2 regions of the Mesorhizobium sp. M0139 genome follow, and region 2 is predicted to be linked to the other one. Evidence: riboswitches for the same ligand, from Rfam matches in the RefSeq annotation. Region 2 holds a riboswitch; the other holds the start of a gene.

Region 1 (10,105 bases), on a different contig from region 2:
CGCGCCGTTCCGCGTCGGCTTCACGCTGTCGAACGAGTTTTCCGATCATGTTACCGAGCGGGTGAACTATCTGTTCCTGGCACATTCCAAACTGCGCAACGCCTCGTTCGGGCCGGAAATCCTGATCGGCGACCTGCCGGCCGACGTCAGGGGCTCATCGCGAATCTATCGCGACAGCAATTTGCTGTGGGAAAAGCCGTTCCTGTCGGGCGAAGCGAACATGTCGCACACAATCGCCAATCTCGAACATCATCACTTCAAATATTCGGCCTTCCGCCAGCCGGGCGACGTGCATGTGCACATGTTCGGCACGGCGACGCTGTCCTTTGCCGACGGCATCAAGACTCAGGCCGGCGACGTGTTCGAGATCGAGGCCGGGGATTTCGGCCTGCCGCTGCGCAACCCGCTGGAGATCGAGCAGCCGGTGAAGGTGGCGGTGAAGGCGCTTTGAGACGTAATCTCCCCTTGAGGGGGGAGATTGGCAGCGCCCACCGTCAATAAATATCGAAGTCGAAATACTTGGCCTGGATCTTCTTGTAAGTGCCGTCGGCGACGATGGCGTCTATCGCCGCATTCAGCTTGTCGCGCAGCGCCGTGTCTTCCAGGCGGACAGCGATGCCGGCTTGCGTCTCGGTGCCCTTGACGTCGCCGACAAGCTTGCAGCAGCCTTCGCTCGCCTTCTTCAGCCAGTCCATCAGCACGAACTTGTCGGAGATGACGGCGTCGAGACGGCCGTTCTGCAGGTCGGTGATCGCCTCTTCCTGGGTGGGGTAGAGTTTCGCCTCGGCGCCGGCCTTGCCATAGGCGTCCTGCGCATAGTCGGCCTGGGTGGTCGAGGCCTGCGCGCCCACCGTCTTGCCGGCAAGGGCTGCCGGTTCGGTGGAAGTGAGGTCGCTGTCCTTGGGCGCCACCAGCGCCAGCGGCGTCGTGTAGTATTTGTTGGTGAAGGCGACCTGTTTCTTGCGCTCCTCGGTGATGCTCATCGAGGCGATGATGGCGTCGAACTTTTTCGCCTGCAGCGCCGGGATGATGCCGTCCCAGTCCTGGGTGACGATCTCGCACTCGACCTTCATCTGCGCACACAGCGCATTGGCAATGTCGATGTCGAAGCCCTCGATCTTGCCGTCCGCGGTGATGGTGTTGAAGGGCGGATAAGCGCCCTCGGTGCCGATCTTCAATTTCTCCTGCGCCTCAGCCAGCGAGCCGGCCGATATCACCAGCATGGCAGCGCCCGCTGCCGATATGATCCATCTTGAAATCTGCATTTTGGTTCCCCTTGCGCGCCGTTCTCTTGCCGGCCACCGAAAGGCAGCCAAGCATGGTGAGGCAGCGCAGGCAAGTATTTTGCCTGACGGTGATCGAAGGTTCAGCCGGCGGGGCGGAAATGCTTGGAGAGCTTGAGGCCTTGCGCCTGGTAATTCGAGCCGAGATCGGTGCCGTAAAGCGCCTGCGGCCGCTTCAGCATGTGTTCGTAGACCAGCCGGCCGACGATCTGGCCGTGGTCGAGGATGAACGGCACTTCGTGGCTGCGCACTTCGAGCACCGCCCGGCTGCCGGTGCCGCCTGAGGCCGAATGGCCGAAGCCCGGATCGAAGAAGCCGGCATAGTGAACACGGAATTCGCCAACCAGCGGATCGAAGGGCGTCATCTCGGCGGCGTAGAGCGGCGGCACGTGCACGGCTTCGCGGCTGACCAGGATGTAGAACTCGTCCGGGTCGAGCACCAGTTCGCCGGCGCCGCTCTTATAGAGCGGCTCCCAGAAATCGACGGCATCCTGGGCGGCGCGCTTGTCGACATCGACCAAGCCGGTGTGATGCTTGCCGCGATAGCCGACCAGGCCGTTCTGGTCGCCGTCAAGATCGATCGACAGCGCAATGCCGCCGCCGGAAATGTTGGGCGGCTCGGTCGCCACCAGCATCTCGGCGCGGTGCAATTCGTTCAGTTCTGCCTCCGACAACAGCGCGTTGCCGGTGCGAAAGCGGATCTGCGACAGCCTCGATCCGGCGCGTACGACGATCGGGAAGGTGCGTGGACTGACTTCGAGATAAAGCGGCCCGTGATAGCCGGGGGCGATCTTGTCGAACTCATGGCCGCGATCGGTCATCACCCGGGTGAAGATGTCGAGCCGGCCGGTCGAGCTCTTCGGGTTGGCCGAGGCCGACACGTTTGCGGGCAGCGCCAGGCTTTCGAGCAGCGGCACGATGTAGACGCAGCCGGTTTCCAGCACCGCGCCCTCGGCGAGACTGAACTCATGCAATTTCAGCCGGTGAAGCTTGTCGGCCACCAGATGATCGGGACCCGGCAGGAAGGAGGCGCGCACGCGAAAAGCCTTGTCGCCGAGCCTCAGATCGAGGCTCGCCGGCTGCACCTGGTCGACATCGAGCGCGCGCGGCGACTCCAGCGCGCCGGACTGAAACAGCGCGGAAATGTCCTGATCGGGAAGAATGCCTGTCTGCCGCAAAAGGCTGGCTCCGCTCCAAGGTCGGTCTCTTTGTGGCAGGTTCTTGCCGCAAAACCGCTGGATATTATTGCGGAACCTGCCTGGTACAAACCTCTTAATGAAGCCGGCAATTGACGCAAGCGCAGGTGAGGTCTAAAGGGTCGTTATCCCGTGGTGATTTGGCCGGTCGGCTTGCAGCCACGTTAAACAAGTCGCTAAAGGACCGTCGGGCCGCAAGGCCATATGGACCGGTTGCGACTTTCGCGGCCGGTTTTTTTGTGTCTGGAACAAAAGCGATGAGCACCAAGAAGCGTAACTGGAAGCCTCAGACCGCACTCGTGCACGGGGGAACACTGCGTTCCCAGTTCGGCGAGACGTCGGAAGCGATGTATCTCACCCAGGGCTATGTCTATGAAACGGCGCAGGCCGCGGAAGCCCGTTTCAAGGGCGAGGAGCCGGGTTTCATCTATTCGCGCTATGCCAACCCTACCGTCGACATGTTCGAAAAGCGCATGTGCGCGCTGGAGGGTGCCGAAGATGCGCGCGCCACGGCGTCCGGCATGGCGGCGGTGACGGCAGCGCTCCTGTGCAGCGCCAAGGCCGGCGACCATATCGTTGCGGCGCGCGCGCTGTTCGGCTCCTGCCGCTGGGTGGTGGAGACGCTGGCGCCGAAATACGGCATCGAGGCAACGCTGGTCGACGGCACCGACATCGCCAACTGGGAAAAGGCGGTGCGGCCGAACACGAAACTGTTCTTCTTGGAAAGCCCGACCAATCCGACGCTGGAAGTGGTCGACATCGCAGCGGTGGCGGCGCTCGCCACCTCGATCGGCGCCAGGCTGATCGTCGACAATGTCTTCGCCACGCCCTTGCAGCAGAAGCCCTTGCAGCTCGGCGCCCATATTGTCGTCTACTCCGCGACCAAGCACATTGACGGCCAGGGACGCTGTCTCGGCGGCATCATCCTGTCGGACAAGAAATGGATCGACGAGAATTTGCACGACTATTTCCGCCACACCGGCCCGAGCCTGTCGCCGTTCAACGCCTGGACGCTGCTCAAGGGCCTGGAGACGCTGCCGGTTCGGGTGCGCCAGCAGACTGAAAGCGCGGCCAAGATCGCGGATTTCCTGGCAGGACGGCCGGAAATCGCCCGCGTCATCTATCCCGGCCGCGCCGACCACCCGCAGGCCGACATCGTCAAGAAGCAGATGACAGGCGGATCGACGCTGATCTGCCTCGACGTCAAGGGCGGCAAGCAGGCGGCCTTCGCCTTGCAGAACGCGCTCGACATCGTGCTGATCTCCAACAATCTCGGCGACGCCAAGAGCCTGATCACCCATCCGGCGACCACCACGCACAAGAACCTCAGCGACGAAGCTCGCGCCGAGCTTGGCATCGGGCCGGGAACGCTCAGGCTGTCGGTCGGTCTTGAGGATACGGACGATCTGCTGGAGGACGTTGCGCAGGCGCTGAAGGCAGCCGGATAGGCCGCGAGGCGTCACGCTCCCGACGAAACCTCTTCCAGTTCGGCCGTCTTGGTGCCGATGGTCATGATGTTGCCGCGCCAGTCGACGGCGCCGCTCAGCCAGCCGCGCGCCCAGATGGCGGGAAGCATCATGTCGCGCACCATCATCGCCGGGACCATGCGCAGCGACAGGTGCCAGCCCTTGGCCGCGGCCAGCGCGCATTCGGGAATGTAGGCCGCCGTCAGCACGGCCAACACCGTGGCCGGCAGGCTGATGCCGGCACTTGCGGCCGCCACCAGCGCCAACGCCAACGGCACGGCGACGCCGGTCAGGATCTCGGGTGCGAAAAACAGCGGGAAAGTGACGCGGCGCAACCGCGCCCAGCGCGCCTGGCGCGACCAGATGTCGGCAAGTCGGCGCTGCCCCAGTGGTTGCTCGAAAGGCGAGGCAACGAGATTGACGCGCAGGCCCAGTCCGTTGACCAGCTTGGTTGCAGCAGCATCCTCGGCGATCTCGGCGGCCAGCGCGCGGATACCGCCACTGGTATCGAGCATCGGCTTGTTCCACAGCATGCTCTTGCCTTGGGCAAAGCCGAGACCGAGCGCCTCGCCGGCATATTGCCAGCGCGCCTGCAGCGTGTTGAGGAACGCGCATTCGACCTCGGCCCAAAAGCCATCCGGCCGAGAGCCGATCGGCGTCGAGCAGATAAGCCCGGTATTGGTCCGCCAAGCCGCCATCATGTGCTGGACGTAATCCCTAGGCATCAGCACGTTGGAATCCGCGAGAATAACCCAATGATAGAGCGCCGCTTCCCAGCCCTTGACGCAGTTGTTGAGCTTCGGGTTGCTGCTGACGCGGTCGTCGCCGATCAGCAGCCGGGCCGGCACGTTGGGAAACAGGACGATCGCCCTGTTTATCAGTTTGACGACGGGATCGTCGGCGTGAGCGACGCAGAAGATCAGTTCGTAGCGCGGCCAGTCGAGCGAGAAGGCTCGCTGCAGCGTCTCTTGTGTGAACGGCTCCACGCCGCGCGACGGCACGACGATCGAGACCGGTGGCTGCTCGCCGGACGGCGGAGGGATAAGGCGACGCGCTTGCAGTTTCGACGAAGCAAGCAGGATGCTTGCGAGATTGGAAAGAAGCAAAGCGGAGGAAGCGAAGGCGGCTGTGAGAGCTGGTTCCATCGAGATCTGGTCACTCCGGAAAAGCCGCTCGCGGCTGCTTTGTCAGTCGACAGATGGGCCTTGAGTCGCCGGCAAGGTTTGCGCACACCAACATTGTCATGTGTCACTTAAATGACATTGTTTGTCGGCACTGCGCTTTGAGGCTGGCAGGACATGCCGCTCTGCGCGTATCAAACCGCATGGCGCGACAAATGTTCCCTGCTGCGCAACCGGAGCAGCCCATGTACCGCGCCGTCACGCGCAACATCGAAGTGCAGGTCAGACCGTTCTACCTGGAGGACCGCTCGGATCCGGCGGAGAACCGTTATGTCTGGGGCTACCAGGTGACGATCGACAACCAGTCGGACGATTTCGTGCAGCTTATGGCGCGTTACTGGCACATCACCGACGGCAGCGGCCGGGTCGAGGAAGTGCGCGGCGCCGGCGTGGTCGGCGACCAGCCTGAGCTCAATCCCGGCGACAGCTATCAATACACGTCAGGCTGCCCGCTCTCGACGCCCTCCGGTTTCATGGTCGGCCACTACACCATGCGCAACAAAAAGGGCGAGACGTTCGACGTCGCTATTCCCGCGTTTTCGCTGGATCTGCCGGGGACCCGACGGACGGTGAATTAGGGGTTTTCTCCCCGTCACTATACGGGGAGAAGGAAGAGATGCTACTGAGTTGCAAACTCCGCCGGGTCGAAGTCGTACTGCTTCGAGCAGAACTCGCAGGCGACGTGGATGCCGCCATCTTCGGTGCTGTCCTTGATTTCCTGCGCGGAAAACCCCTCGAGGATGCCGCGTATCTTGTCCCTTGAGCAGGAACATTGGTCGGCAACCGGCACGCCGCCGAAGACGCGCACGCCATGTTCGTGGAACAGCCTGTAGAGCAGCCGCTCGGCGCCGATGGTCGGGTCGATCAGCTCGGTCGGCTCGATGGTGCCGAGCAGCGCCACCAGCTCGCGCCAAGAATTGTCGGCCGGCTCGTTCATCACGTCGCGCGGATCGCCGTCGCCCCCCGAAATGTCGGGCACGCGCATGCGCTCGGGCGACTGCGGCAGGAACTGCGCCAGGATGCCGCCGGCGCGCCACTGCTCACGAGCGCCGCCGGGACCTGGCGTCAGCAGCTTGGCCACCGACAGCCTGAGGTCGGTCGGGATCTGCTCCGACTGGCGGAAATAGGTGCGCGCGGCGTCTTCCAGCGTCTCGCCGTCGAGCTGGACGATGCCCTGATAGCGCTGCGTGTGCGCCCCCTGGTCGATGGTCAGCGCCAAAACGCCGCTGCCCAGCAGCGTCTGCTGCGAGGTCTGGCCTGCGGCCACCAGGGCCTCCAGCCGGTCGGCATCGAAGCGCGCATAGGCGCGCAATGCCGAGGGCGTGGAGAAATCCGCGACCAGCATGTCGACAGGCCCGTCGGTGCGGGTCTGCAGGATGAACTTGCCCTCGAATTTGAGCGAGGTGCCGAGCAGCACCGTCAGCACACAGGCTTCCGCCAGCAGGCGGGCGACCGGCTCGGGATAGTCATGACGGTTGAGGATGGCGTCGAGCATCGGCCCGAGCTGCACGGTGCGGCCGCGCACGTCGAGCGGGCCTACCTCGAAGGGCACGACATGATCGTCGCCGGCATAGCCGAACTCGCCGAGTTTGGGGTGATGTTCAGTCACTTGATGCGTTTCCAACATGACAAAGCTCCAGGGCGCGGCCATGCGGCCCGGAGGGGTGCATGCGTCCAAACGCGCTTGATTTGCGTGATGGGACGCAAATAGGCATCGCGCCGCCCCGGATCAAGCGCTTGGAGATCAAGCGCCCAGACACCAGGCCAAAACCGCCTTCTGGGCGTGGAGCCGGTTCTCGGCTTCGTCGAAGACCACCGAATGCGGACCGTCGATGACCTCGTCGGTGACTTCCTCGCCGCGATGCGCCGGCAGGCAGTGCATGAACAGGGCGTCGGGCTTGGCCCTCGCCATCAGCGCCGCATTGACCTGATAGGGCGAGAAGACATTGTGGCCGCGGGCGCGGTGTTCCTGGCCCATCGACACCCAGCAGTCGGTGACGATGCAGTCGGCTTGGTCGACGGCTTCCTCGGGCGAGCGGGTGAAGTGCAGCTTGCCGCCATTGCTCTTCGACCAGTCGATATGCTTTTGCGCCGGCTCGCTGCCTTCCGGCACTGCGACGTTCAGGTTGAAGCGGAACCGCGCCGAAGCTTCGAGCAGCGAATGCAGCACGTTGTTGCCGTCGCCGGTCCAGGCGATGGTCTTGCCGGCAACCGGACCGCGATGCTCCTCGAAGGTCATGATGTCGGCCATCAGCTGACAGGGATGGGTGTCGTCGGTCAGCCCGTTGATGACCGGAATCGTGGCATTCTCGGTCAGCTCGAGCAACCGCTCATGCGACGTGGTGCGGATCATGATGGCGTCCACATAGCGCGACAGCACCTTGGCGGTGTCGGCAATGGTCTCGGAGCGGCCGAGCTGCATTTCGGTGCCGGTCAGCATGATGGTCTCGCCGCCGAGCTGTCGCATGCCGACGTCGAAGGACACGCGCGTGCGCGTCGACGGCTTGTCGAAGATCATGGCCAGCACCTTGCCTTCGAGCGGTTTGGTCCGTTCGCCGGCCTTGAGGCGCGCCTTGCGCACCACCGCATCGTCCAGCATCAGGCGCAAATCGCCTTCGGAAACGGCGGAAAGATCGGTGAAATGGCGAAGGCTCATCGGGAATGGTTCTCGGGATTACTTCGCGGCGGCCGCGGCGATGGCGTCGGTCAGGCCCTTGGCGCCGGCGCGGATGCGATCGAGCGCTTCGCCGATCTCGGCGTCGGTGACGGTCAGCGGCGGCAGCAGACGAATGACGTTGTCGCCGGCCGGCACCGCCAGCAGATGCTGGTCGCGCAGCGCCATGTTGACCTTGGTGTTGGGCATGGCGCATTTCAGACCAAGCATCAGGCCGCTGCCCCTGATGCCTTCGATGACATCAGGAAATTCGTCGGCGACCGCCGCCAGGCCCTGCTTCATCAGCAATGCCTTGCGCTGGACGTCTTCGAGGAAGCCGTCTTCCAGCACGACGTCGAGCACAGCGTTGCCGACCGCCATGGCCAGCGGATTGCCGCCGAAAGTGGTGCCATGCACGCCTGCCGTCATGCCGACGACAGCGTCGTCGGTGGCGAGGCACGCGCCCATCGGGAAGCCGCCGCCAATGCCCTTGGCAATCGCCATGATGTCGGGCGTCACGCCGGTCCATTCATGCGCGAACAGCTTTCCGGTGCGACCGATACCGCACTGGACCTCATCGAAGATCAGCAGCAGGCCATGCTGGTCGCAGAGCTGCCGCAGCCGCTTCAAGGATTGCGTCGGCACCGGGCGGATGCCGCCCTCGCCCTGTACCGGTTCGATCAGGATCGCGGCGGTCTCTGGTGTGATCGCCTTCTCGGCGGCGTCGATGTCGTCGAAGCCGACCTGGTCGAAGCCTTCGACCTTGGGGCCGAAGCCTTCGAGATATTTGTACTGGCCGCCGGCGGCGATGGTCGCCAGCGTGCGGCCGTGGAAGGCGCCTTCGAAGGTAATGACCCGGAAGCGCTCGGGATGGCCCTTGACGAACTGGTAGCGCCGCGCCGTCTTGATCGCGCATTCGAGCGCCTCGGCGCCGGAATTGGTGAAGAACACCTTGTCGGCGAAGGTGGCGTCAGCCAGCCGCTCGCCGAGCCGGGCCTGCCCCGGGATCTCGTAGAGATTGGAGACGTGCCAGAGCTTGGCCGCCTGTTCGGTCAGCGCCGAGACCAGATGCGGATGGCTGTGGCCCAACGAATTGACCGCGATGCCGCCAGCGAAATCGAGATATCGCTCGCCCTTGTCGGTAACCAGCCAGGTGCCTTCGCCATGGTCGAAGGCCAAAGGGGCGCGGGCAAAGGTCTCGTAAAGCGCCGAACCGCTCATTATATGCGTCTCCGGTACCGGAAAAATCAAAAAAGCCGCCAAAGCGGCGGCCTTTGCGGCTTATCGTGTTTTTCGGCCATGAAGTCAACGAAAACGTCGCGCAGAGGCGCGCGGCAAGCTCCCGACGAGACGCCGGCTCATAAGCGACCGGGCAAGTTGGGGAAAACCTAAAAAACCGATTCGTGTTGCACCTGGGACTCTTGTCACCGAGTCAACACATGAGGTAATTGTAGTCGGGAAATAACTAGATTTCGTGCGGCGGACCTAATCACCTAATATATGTGGTGTCTGCCCCGGCAAAGATTGCCGGGTCGGGAATGGATTCCGGCTGCCGCACACTTAGCAGGAGCGCGGTCTCATGAACTGGACTGACGAGCGGGTCGAACTTCTCAGGAAACTGTGGTCGGAGGGCTTGAGCGCAAGCCAGATCGCCGCACAACTCGGCGGGGTCAGCCGCAACGCGGTCATCGGCAAGGTGCACCGGCTGAAGCTGTCGGGCCGCGGACGCTCGACCGCGACGCCGGCGCGTCAGAAGAAGACAACGCAGGGATCTTCGATCCAGAAATCGGTGCCTCGCGCCGCAACCACGCAGCGCCATGTCACGACGTCGATCGGGGCGAACGCGCTGCAGGCGCAGTTCGACGCCGAGCCAGTGGCGCGCCACTACATCCGCCCGGTCGAAAACGTCGTCGTGCCGATCTCGCGGCATCTGCAGCTCACCGATCTCACCGAGCGCACCTGCAAATGGCCGAATGGCGACCCGCTGTCGGAAGACTTCAACTTCTGCGGCAACGAGGCGGCTGAAACCGGACCTTACTGCAAGTACCACGCAAGGGTGGCGTTCCAGCCGGCTTCAGAGCGGCGCAGAAGCCGGTAGTTAGGAATAGGGATTGGGGACTGGGCAGTAGGGAATGGGGTAGCGCTCGTGAGGCGCTACCTTATTCTGCCTACTGCCTACTGCCTACTGCCTACTGCCTACTGCCTACTGCCTACTGCCTACTGCCTACCATCACAGCCACCCACTCTTCCGAAATCGCCAATACAAAAACGAGCAGATCAGCGCGATCGAGACCAATACGACGGGATAGCCGTATTGCATCTTCAG
Region 2 (10,105 bases):
ACGACCCCACTGGCACCGAGACGATGATCAGGTCGGCGTCGCGGACCGCTTCCCTGGCGTCGGTGGTGTAGCTCTCGCCAAGACCGAGCTCCTTCGCCCGCGCCAGCGTGGCCGGGCTGCGCGTCGCGATGGCGACATGGCGGGCCAGGCCCTCGCGGCGGATGATGCGGGCCAGCGACGAGCCGATCAGGCCGATGCCGACCAGCGCGATCTTTTCAAACATCGGTGCTGTCATTGTTTCAGCTTTTCAGGAATGTCGTGAGGGCATCGATGACGCCGCGATTTGCTTCTTCGGTGCCGACGCTCATGCGCAGCGCATTGGGAAAGCCATAGCCGGTAACGCGCCGCAATATATAGCCGCGCTGGGTGAGGTAATCGTCCGCCGCCTCAGCCGAATGCCTCTTGTCGTCGGGAAAGTGGATGAGCACGAAATTGCCGACGCTGGGCGTCACGCGCAGCCCAAGCTTCGTCAGTTCTTCATTCAGCCAGGTAAGCCAGGTCTCGTTGTGCAACGAACTGCGCTCGACATGGGCGCGGTCGCGGATGGCGGCAATGCCGGCCTCGATCGCTGTTGCGTTAACGTTGAAAGGGCCGCGGATGCGGTTGATGGCATCGACGATGTGCAGTGGGCCATACATCCAGCCGATGCGCGCGCCGCCAAGGCCGAGCTTGGAGAAAGTGCGGGTCATGACCACATTCTGTGCGCTGCCCGCCAGCTCGATGCCGGCCTCATAGTCATTGCGCCTGACATATTCGGCATAGGCCGCGTCGAGCACCAGAAGCACGTTGCCCGGGAGAGCGGAATGCAGGCGGCGGACCTCCTGGAACGGCAGATAGGTTCCGGTCGGATTGTTGGGATTGGCGAGGAAGATGATTTTGGTCCGCGGCGTCACCGCGGCCAGGATCGCGTCGACGTCGGCGCGTTCCTCGGTTTCCTTGATCGTCACCGGTGTCCCGCCGGCCGACTGGATGTAGATCTTGTAGATCATGAAGGCGTGTTCGGTGATGATGGCCTCATCGCCGGCCGCCAGATAGGTCTGCGCCAGCAGGCCCAAAATCTCGTCGGAACCGTTGGAGCAGATGATGTTTGCCGGGTTGAGGCCATGCACCTCGGCGATCGCCTCGCGCAGCCGGCGGGCGGTGCCGTCGGGATAGACATCGAGCTTGCTGGCCACTTCGCGCGCGGCCTCGATCGCCTTCGGCGACGGGCCGAGCGGGTTCTCGTTCGACGACAATTTATGGACCTTGGCGACGCCGGCAGGTGCCGCGCTCTTGCCCGGTACATAGGCGTCGATGTCCATGATGCCCGCGCGGGGCGTCGGCCGTGCCTTGTCCGCTGTCTTGTCCATGTCGCAAACCCGTTGAGAACGCCTCCGTCCGGAGGCCGCAGCGGAAATACAAGCCGTAGCCGCGAATGTCGAGAGGCCGGGCAATAGCTGGCCGTTGACGCCGGGCCGCACGAGTTCTAGAAGAACGCAACAGTTCCGTGGTGATTTGGCCGGTCGGCTTGCAGCCACGTTAAACAACTCGCTAAAGGGCCGTTTGCGTGACGTAACCGGCTTTGCGATCGCATTGCCGGTTTTTTATTGCCTGACGGCGGGCAAGGAGAGTCACATGGCTGCGCTCCGCGCTACAAAAACCAACAACGAGGCCGACAGCCCGTCGAGCCCGGTGTTGCGTTTTGGCCCTGACAAGCCGCTGAAGCTTGACGCCGGCACGCTTTTGTCGCCGTTCCAGATCGCCTACCAGACCTATGGCGCCCTCAACGATGCCCGCACCAACGCCATCCTGGTCTGCCACGCGCTGACCGGCGACCAGCATGTCGCCAGCACCAATCCGGTGACCGGCAAGCCCGGCTGGTGGGAAGTGCTGATCGGTCCCGGCAAGATCATCGACACCAACCGCTTCTTCGTCATTTGCTCCAACGTCATCGGCGGCTGCCTCGGCTCCACCGGTCCGGCCTCGACCAATCCCGCCACCGGCAAGCCCTACGGCCTCGACCTGCCAATCATCACCATCCGCGACATGGTGCGGGCGCAATTGATGCTGGTCGACCATTTCGGCATCGAAAAGCTGTTTTGCGTGCTCGGCGGCTCGATGGGCGGCATGCAGGTGCTGGAATGGGCGTCATGCTATTCCGAGCGCGTCTTCTCGGCCCTGCCGATCGCCACAGGCGCACGCCATTCCTCGCAGAACATCGCCTTCCACGAGGTCGGCCGCCAGGCTGTCATGGCTGATCCGGACTGGCATGGCGGCAAATATTTCGAGCACGGCAAGCGCCCGGAAAAGGGGCTCGCCGTGGCGCGCATGGCCGCCCACATCACCTATCTGTCGGAAGCCGCCCTGCATCGGAAATTCGGCCGCAATCTGCAGGACCGCGAAGCGCTGACCTTCGGTTTCGACGCAGATTTCCAGATCGAAAGCTATCTGCGCCACCAGGGCATGACATTCGTCGACCGCTTCGACGCCAACTCCTACCTCTACATGACCCGTTCGATGGATTATTTCGACCTCGCCGCCGACCATGGCGGCCGGTTGGCAGATGCCTTTGCCGGGACCAAGACCCGCTTCTGCCTGGTGTCCTTCACCTCGGACTGGCTGTTCCCGACCGAGGAGAGCCGCTCGATCGTGCATGCGCTCAACGCCGCCGGCGCCTCCGTCTCCTTCGTCGAGATCGACACCGACCGCGGCCATGATGCCTTCCTGCTCGATGAACCCGAACTGTTTGCCGCCATCAAGGGCTTCATCGGCTCGGCGGCCCGCGCAAGGGGGCTCGCCTCATGAGCGTCAATGGCAGCCAGCGCGTCGACCTCGAAGTCGTGGCCAACCTGATACCGCCGCAGTCGCGGGTGCTCGATGTCGGCTCCGGCGACGGCCTGCTGCTCGAACTCCTGCAGGAGACCAAGCAGGTCGACGGCCGCGGGCTGGAGCTGTCACAGCGCGGCGTCAATGAATGCGTTGCGCGCGGCCTCTCGGTCATCCAGGGCGATGCCGACACCGACCTCGAATTCTATCCGGACAAGGGTTTTGACTTCGTCGTCCTGTCACAGACGCTGCAGGCGACCCGCAACCCGAAGCTGGTGCTCGACGAGCTGCTCCGAATCGGCAACCGCGCCATCGTCTCCTTCCCCAATTTCGGCCACTGGCGGGTGCGGCTGTCGCTGTTCGTCAAGGGCCGGATGCCGGTGACAGCGGACCTGCCCTATTCCTGGTACGACACGCCCAACATCCATTTCTGCACCATCCGCGACTTCGTCAATCTGGTCGAGGAACTCGGCGCCTCGGTCGAGAAAGCCACCGCGCTCGACGGCAACGGCCAGAAGATCGGCCTGTCGATGCCATGGTGGTTCTGGAATTTCTTCGGCCAGCAAGCGGTGTTCTTGTTGAAGCGGTAGTTTGCCCCTATGCCAGCATGTCCGTCGCCTTGTGCGGGTGCTGAACGCCATCGGCGATAATCACATCGGCGTGGGAGTTGTCGGTGCGCAAGGCCAGAATCTCGCGATAGGCTGATGAATCGTACCAGCCCCACGCATGCGCCCTGTCCGGAAACTCGATGACGATCAGATGCCCGGGCCATTCGTTTTCGACCACGTCCATGTCGCCGCCGTGGACAAGGAAGCGGCCGCCGAACGGCTCCAATGTGGCGTCGATCCTCTGCAGATACACGACAATCTGCGGGCCCATTATGACTTGACGCATATGGGCGACGGCGTAGGCGGCCATGGCTGAACTCCCTGTGAGATCGAAGCCCGACGACCGGCTTCGTTGGCGCAATCTGCAGACATGATGGCCATCGGTCGATTACGTCTGGGGTAATCGGCCGGCTTACCGGCGTCCTGGCTCAACAGTTTGTGATGACATTGCCGCTGGTTTTTTGTAGCGTCGAATCGAATGCCATCCCGGGGTAGGCTTGGACGGCGACCATCAAAACCTCCGGCCTCCAGGCATTTCGGGGCACAATCGAAGCAACATGTCCAAGGCAACCGACCTCGCTCCGCTGATCTCGGTGATCACACCGACGCACAATCGCCGCAGCAAGGTGGTGCGCGCCGTGGAGAGCGTGCTGGCGCAGAATTTTCCCCGGTTCGAACACATTGTCGTCGATGACGGCTCGACCGACGGTACGGCAGCCGCACTTGCCGAAATCCGCGATCCACGGCTGATCTATGTTGGCTCGAAATGGCGCGGCGCCAATGCCGCCCGCAATGCCGGCATCGAGCGGGCGCAGGCGCCGGTGGTGACATTCCTCGATTCCGACGACGTCTATTTGCCGGATCGCCTGGCGCGGACGCTGGAGCAGTTCGACAACAATCCCTCGCTCGAAGTGCTGATCAGTTCCTTCGTGTCGCTGAAGGGCAATCGCCGCACCAACTGCGTCAACCGCGAGGCGCTGCTGAGCCGCGACTCGCTGGAGCGGGCCCTTGTCGCGCAGACCATCTTCATTGCCGGGTCGGCAATCACCGCCCGGCGCGAGTCGCTGCTGGCCATCGGCGGCTACGACAGTGACGTCACGCGCATGCAGGATCGCGAATTGTTGCTGCGCTTTGCCCGTCGCGGCGGCGCGCAGCTGTCCGAAGTGATCGACTGGAAAAAGTACAACTCGGAGAATTCGATCTCCGGTCGCCGGGACGGCTATGTCGAAGCCTATGCGAGCTTGATCGACAAGCACCCCTATATCGCCGACCGCTACCCCTACATTCCGCCTTACATGATCGCCCGGCAGCTCATCGCCGATGCACTCAAGGGCAGGGTTTCGCAGGCGTTCTCCGGCTATATGGCCAACCGGTCGTCGAAGGCGCTTGGCTATTCGCTGCCGCAGCTGTTGCGTGGCTATGTCGGCGGCCGGCGCTGGCGCCGCGATCTCTATGCCGAATTTCGCGACAAATACGGTGCACGGCCGGCCTGAAGTTTGCCGACAAGCCGCGCAGCGGCTTTCCCCTCCGAACTGCCTCAAACCTCATTTGTCGAGTTCCGGCAGATATGGGTCGGAATATAGCCGCCGGTCGCGTTCGCCCTGCAGGCAGTCCATGGGTGCGGCGGCATCGATCGGGACCACGGTCGCATCGGCGATGCCGCTCACCTCCAGGATCAACTTGCGGCGTATGGCGGTGGCGAATTCCGAGGCCGCATAGATCGGCAACACGAAGGAGCCGGGCCCACCGGTGACGCAGTCGTCATAATACTGGTCGAGATGGCTGAAGGTCGGCGACGGGCTGATCAGGATCGGCAGGCCGTTGATGACGATGCCCTTGGCCACCGCCGCATCGCGTGTCGTGGCGACGGGCAGCCCGGTGTTGTTGGGACCGTCGCCGGAAATGTCGATGACGCTGCGTGGCGCATCGAACCCCGTGCCCTCGAACAGCCCGGCGCCGAAGGCAAGCGCGCCCGAAATCGAGGTGCCGCGAAAGCTGCGGAACGGCCGCGCTTCTATTCTGTCGGCGAAGGCGTTGGCGCTCTCTGCGCTGTCGATCACCTGCCAGGCGATGACGCCATCCTCGCGCACGACGCCCGCCCATTCGAAATAGGCAAGCGCGATGCGCCCGGTGGTTCCCGAGCGCACGGCCTTGATGAAATCGGGATGCCTGAGCGCCTCGACATAGCCCGCGCGCTGCAGCGCGAACTCCCTCTCGTCCATCGACTGTGAGATGTCGACCGCCAGCACCAGTTCGACATCCACGGCAACGGCCGGGGCAGCCACGGGCGTGGTGCAGGCAAGGCAGGCAAGCAGGCTGAGCGCATCGAGCATGGCCGCACCACGGACGTTTCGACCCGTGATTCTTCGCCGCGATCGCGGCGAAATAAAGCCCCTTCTACTTCTTTCGCCGCACGGCCGCTTTCGGCGGCGGGTCGATGGCGCCGGTCCTGACTCGGGCGGGTTTCAGTGGCGCAGCACCCGTATCCTTCACGATGTTCAATGCGCGTGGAAAGAAATGACCATTGTGCAGTCCGCGCCCGATGTTGAGGATCGCGGTTTCCGGCAGGCGTTTCTCCAGCATGGACAGTACCCTTCGCAGCGAAGGACCATCGAACGCGTCCATCGCTTCGTCGATGATCACCCATTTCGGCTGCCGCAAGGCCAGCCTGGCGAAGGCCAGCGACCGCTGTTCGTCATCGTTGAGTTCACGCTCCCAGCGTGCGGAACGGTCGAGCGAGGATGACAGCCGCTCGAGGCCGACCTCGGCCAGCACCGCCCCAAAATCAGCATCGCCAGCCGGCGCCGAGCCATTTGGATGCAGCACTTCGCGTAACGTGCCGGCAGGAAAATACGGAACACGCGGCACGAAAATCGGCGTTTCTCCGGCCGGCAAGCCGATCCGCCCGCTGCCCCAGGGCCAAAGGCCGGCAATGGCGCGGAAGAACAATGTCTTGCCGGCGCCTGGGTCGCCGGTGATCATGACGCGCTCACCGGGATGGATCTCGACATGGCTGTCTGAAAGTTTGGTGCAGCCCTCCGGCGAGGCCACTTGGAGCTTCTCGAAGGTCAGGCTGCCATTGGCGTTATCGCCGAATTCGATGCGCTTTTCCTTGTCGTGCAACACATCGGTTTCATCGAGCGCAATGCGGAAGTCGGCAACGCGCATCAGCGTGGCGCGCCAGTCGGCGATGCCGCCGATATTGTTGATGAACCAGCGCAGCGACGAGTGCACCTGGTTGAAGGCGCCGACCGCCATCATCAACCCGCCAAAGCTGATGTCGCCTGAAAAATAGACCGGCGATGCAACCAGGATCGGCGCCACCACGGTGATCCAGCCATAGGTATCGGTCACCCAGGAAAGGTTGATCTGCGCTTTGTAGATGTTTCGCATCGCGCCCAGCACCGTGCCAAGGTCGATTTCGAGCCGTCTCTTGGCATCGGCTTCGCCGTGATAGAGCGCGATGGCGTCGACATTCTCGTTGACGCGCACCATCCCGGAACGCAGCTCGGCCTCGCGGGTGTAGCGGTCGCTGTTGAGGCGGATCAGCGGCCGCCCGACCAGCCAGCTCAGCCAGGAGGCGATGCCGGCATAGAGGAACGCGGCCCAGACCATGTAGCCCGGTATCGCCAGCGACCAGCCGTTGATGTGGAAGACGAAGCCCGACGAGAGTTGCCAAAGCACGCCGACGAACGACACCAGCAGGATGAAGGATTGCAGCAGGCCGACGCCGAGGTCCGTCGACAGATCGGACAGATGCGCGGCATCCTGCTGCATGCGCTGGTCGGGATTGACGCCGATGGCGCCGGCATTGGCGAGCCGGAAGGCCCGCGCCGGCCGCATCCATTGGTCGATCAGGTCGAGCGTCAGCGCCTCGCGCAGCTTCAGCCGGATCATCTGGTTGAGCCAGGTCTGAGCGATGTTGAGCAGCAGCAGCGTGCCGGCAATCACGGCAAAGATCATCAGCTGATGCAGGAAGGCCGCCATGTCGCGACGCGCCAGCGCATCGTAGAAAGGCTGGTTCCAGCGGTTGAGCAGAACCTGGCCAATCGACGTCGCGACGATGACCGCCATAATGCCGACCGACGTCCAGACCAGCCACTTGCGCACCGGTGAGCCTATCAGCGCCCGTTTGATCGTCGCTACCTGATCGCGCAGGCTGCTGGCTTCGACGGTTACCGGCTGAACGGTGGCGGACTTGTCCGGTTGATCAGCCATGCACGAGGTCCTTGCGTTCAGAAGCGTTGCTGAACCAGATGGAGAGACTTGAAGGCATCCGCCGCTCAAACGGACCGCGAATGCATCTGCGACAGATAGGTGGGAAAAACCCACGCAACACCAGTTTTCATGATGATCACGAAGGTGTCACCTGACGCGTCGTCGATGTCACCCCTTCCGCCCGGCGGCCAAGCCGCGTCGCACCGTGCGGTGACAGTACCGGCACGAAGACACGGCGCGAGGCGCGCTGCGCGACCGGCACGCCCTGATAGAGCCGCTTCTGCGCCTCGACCACGATGACGCCGGAAAAGATCGGCCAGAACCGCCGGCCGGCGCGCTCCAGCACATTGTGGAACCGCATCATGAAGCGCCGCGGCGATGGCGGGAAGAACAGCGCGTCGGACCAGGAAGCCGGTGTGAAATTCGCCTCGCGCAGCAATTCTGTCAGCTGGCCGCGCGAGAACGGCCGGCCATTGCCGAACGGCGTGTGCTCGAACCGCGCCCAGACACCGCGCCGGTTGGGCACGACGATGACGACGCGCCCTGCCGGCGACAGCACCCGCCAGATCTCGTTCAGCGTCTCGCGCGGGTTTTCGACATGTTCGAGCGAATGCACGAGCAGCATGCGGTCGATGCAGGAATCGACCAGCGGCAATTCCTCGTCGAAGACCAGCGCCGTAGCCGTCGGCCCGTTCGCCGGCCAGACGACGGCGCCTTGCGTAGCAGGCATGAAGGCAAACACCCGCTCGGCATCGGTGCCGAACCGCTCCAGCCACGGCAAGGTATAGCCGAGCCCGACCAGCCGCTCATTGGTCACTGTTGCCCATATTGAGGACAGCGCCATGGTGATCGAGCGTTCAGCCAGGCGGCCGAGCGTGGTCGAATAGAAGGAGCGGAGATCGACGATATCGGAATGCATGCGCGGGACGGTAGCTGCGATGCCGCCCAAGTTCAACAAAGCCGGCACGTTCTGCAAAGCTAGAGTGACATCGGCGGCCAAGCGCCCTATGTCTGCGCCAACAGATGGAGAGATGCCAATGCCCGTCGAAATCGAACAGTTCATGTGCCGCAGCGACAATTTCGGCGTGCTGGTGCATGACCCGAAAAGCGGCGAGACCGCCATTATCGACGCACCCGAAGAAGCGCCGATCATTGCCGCTATCGAGCGTACCGGCTGGAAGCCGACGATGATCCTGACCACCCACCACCATGTCGACCATGTCGAGGCCAATCTGGCGCTGAAGGAGCGCTTCAAGCTGCGCATCGTCGGACCGGAGGCGGAAAAGGAAAAGATCCCCGGCATCGACGAGACCGTCGGGCAAGGCTCGGTCGTCCATCTCGGCGGTGAGCGGATCGATGTCATCGCCACGCCCGGCCACACTGCGGGCCATGTCTCCTATCATTTTCCGGCCTCGAAAGTGGCGTTCACCGCCGACACTTTGTTCGCGCTCGGCTGCGGCCGGCTGTTCGAATGCAAGCCGCCGGTGATGTATGAGTCGCTGAAGAAGCTCGCCGCACTCCCGGCCGACACGGTCATCTATTGCGGCCATGAGTATACGCTTTCGAACGCCCGCTTTGCGTTGACCGTCGACCCGACCAATTCGGCGCTGAAAGAACGCGCCGCCAAGATCGAGACCCTGCGCGCCGACAACAAGGCGACGCTGCCGACCACGATCGGCGAGGAATTGTCGACCAATCCGTTCCTGCGCTGGCACGACCCGGCGATCCGCAAGCATCTCGGTATGGAGGCGGCCTCCGACGCCGAAGTGTTCGCGGAAATCCGCAAGCGCAAGGACAATTTCTGAGCATCATTCCGGGATCAGCCATGACCAGCGCCGCTGAAATCATCGCCACGCTCGGCCTCAAGCCGCATCCGGAAGGCGGCTGGTATGCCGAGACCTTTCGCGACGGCGCCGGGCGCGGCCATTCGACGGCGATCTATTTCCTCCTTGAACAGGACCAGATTTCGGCCTGGCACCGGGTCAAGGACGCGGCCGAGGTCTGGCACTTCCATGCCGGAGCGCCGCTGGCGCTGTCGATGTGCGAGGAAGGTAGTCCAATGCTTAACCAGGTGATCGAGCAGGTGCTCGGCATTGAGCTTGCGGCGGGCGAGCGGCCGCAGATCGTCGTGCCGGCCGGCTGGTGGCAATCGGCGCGCAGCCTCGGCGAATGGACGTTGGTCGGCTGCACCGTGGCGCCGGGCTTCGACTTCGCCGCGTTTGAAATGGCCGATCCGGGCTGGCAGCCTTAGGCCAGAAGAAAACCAAGAGTTATGCAGAGCTGGGCGGCATAGTAGAGCACCCAGACCGCATAACGGATGCCGGCGCGATAGGGTGCTATTGCCGGAACCAGGAATTTCTCCGCGGCAAGCAGCCCGTCCGATGCCATGAACATAACAGCGCCGCCGATGACCCACGGATTGGCGAGCGTCAACGCCGAGATGCCCATCGCCAGAATGGCCGCGATATAGATGG

What was found. A riboswitch is a leader RNA that binds a small molecule or an ion and turns the genes downstream of it on or off. The one in region 2 is predicted to bind S-adenosylmethionine.
Region 1: another riboswitch for S-adenosylmethionine. It lies ahead of NKJ58_RS16860 (O-succinylhomoserine sulfhydrylase); the one in region 2 lies ahead of metX (homoserine O-acetyltransferase MetX).

Annotation. Positions count from the first base shown of each region.
Region 1 covers NZ_JAMYTN010000009.1:47,819-57,923, forward strand. The annotation lists gene araD1 (AraD1 family protein) at 1-451, shown strand, start outside; gene NKJ58_RS16850 (ABC transporter substrate-binding protein) at 495-1,265, opposite strand; gene NKJ58_RS16855 (2'-deoxycytidine 5'-triphosphate deaminase) at 1,367-2,461, opposite strand; SAM riboswitch at 2,602-2,679, shown strand; gene NKJ58_RS16860 (O-succinylhomoserine sulfhydrylase) at 2,737-3,927, shown strand; gene NKJ58_RS16865 (ceramide glucosyltransferase) at 3,939-5,090, opposite strand; gene apaG (Co2+/Mg2+ efflux facilitator ApaG/CorD) at 5,312-5,704, shown strand; gene NKJ58_RS16875 (Hsp33 family molecular chaperone) at 5,746-6,777, opposite strand; gene argF (ornithine carbamoyltransferase) at 6,871-7,782, opposite strand; gene NKJ58_RS16885 (aspartate aminotransferase family protein) at 7,801-9,000, opposite strand; gene NKJ58_RS16890 (GcrA family cell cycle regulator) at 9,359-9,877, shown strand; gene NKJ58_RS16895 (magnesium and cobalt transport protein CorA) at 10,010-10,105, opposite strand, start outside.
Region 2 covers NZ_JAMYTN010000011.1:94,321-104,425, forward strand. The annotation lists gene NKJ58_RS19810 (prephenate/arogenate dehydrogenase family protein) at 1-235, opposite strand, end outside; gene hisC (histidinol-phosphate transaminase) at 240-1,349, opposite strand; SAM riboswitch at 1,477-1,554, shown strand; gene metX (homoserine O-acetyltransferase MetX) at 1,615-2,784, shown strand; gene metW (methionine biosynthesis protein MetW) at 2,781-3,395, shown strand; gene NKJ58_RS19830 (DUF1330 domain-containing protein) at 3,403-3,723, opposite strand; gene NKJ58_RS19835 (glycosyltransferase family 2 protein) at 3,971-4,906, shown strand; gene NKJ58_RS19840 (DUF1194 domain-containing protein) at 4,958-5,746, opposite strand; gene NKJ58_RS19845 (ABC transporter ATP-binding protein/permease) at 5,811-7,631, opposite strand; gene NKJ58_RS19850 (class I SAM-dependent methyltransferase) at 7,768-8,550, opposite strand; gene gloB (hydroxyacylglutathione hydrolase) at 8,669-9,436, shown strand; gene NKJ58_RS19860 (cupin domain-containing protein) at 9,457-9,882, shown strand; gene NKJ58_RS19865 (lysoplasmalogenase family protein) at 9,879-10,105, opposite strand, start outside.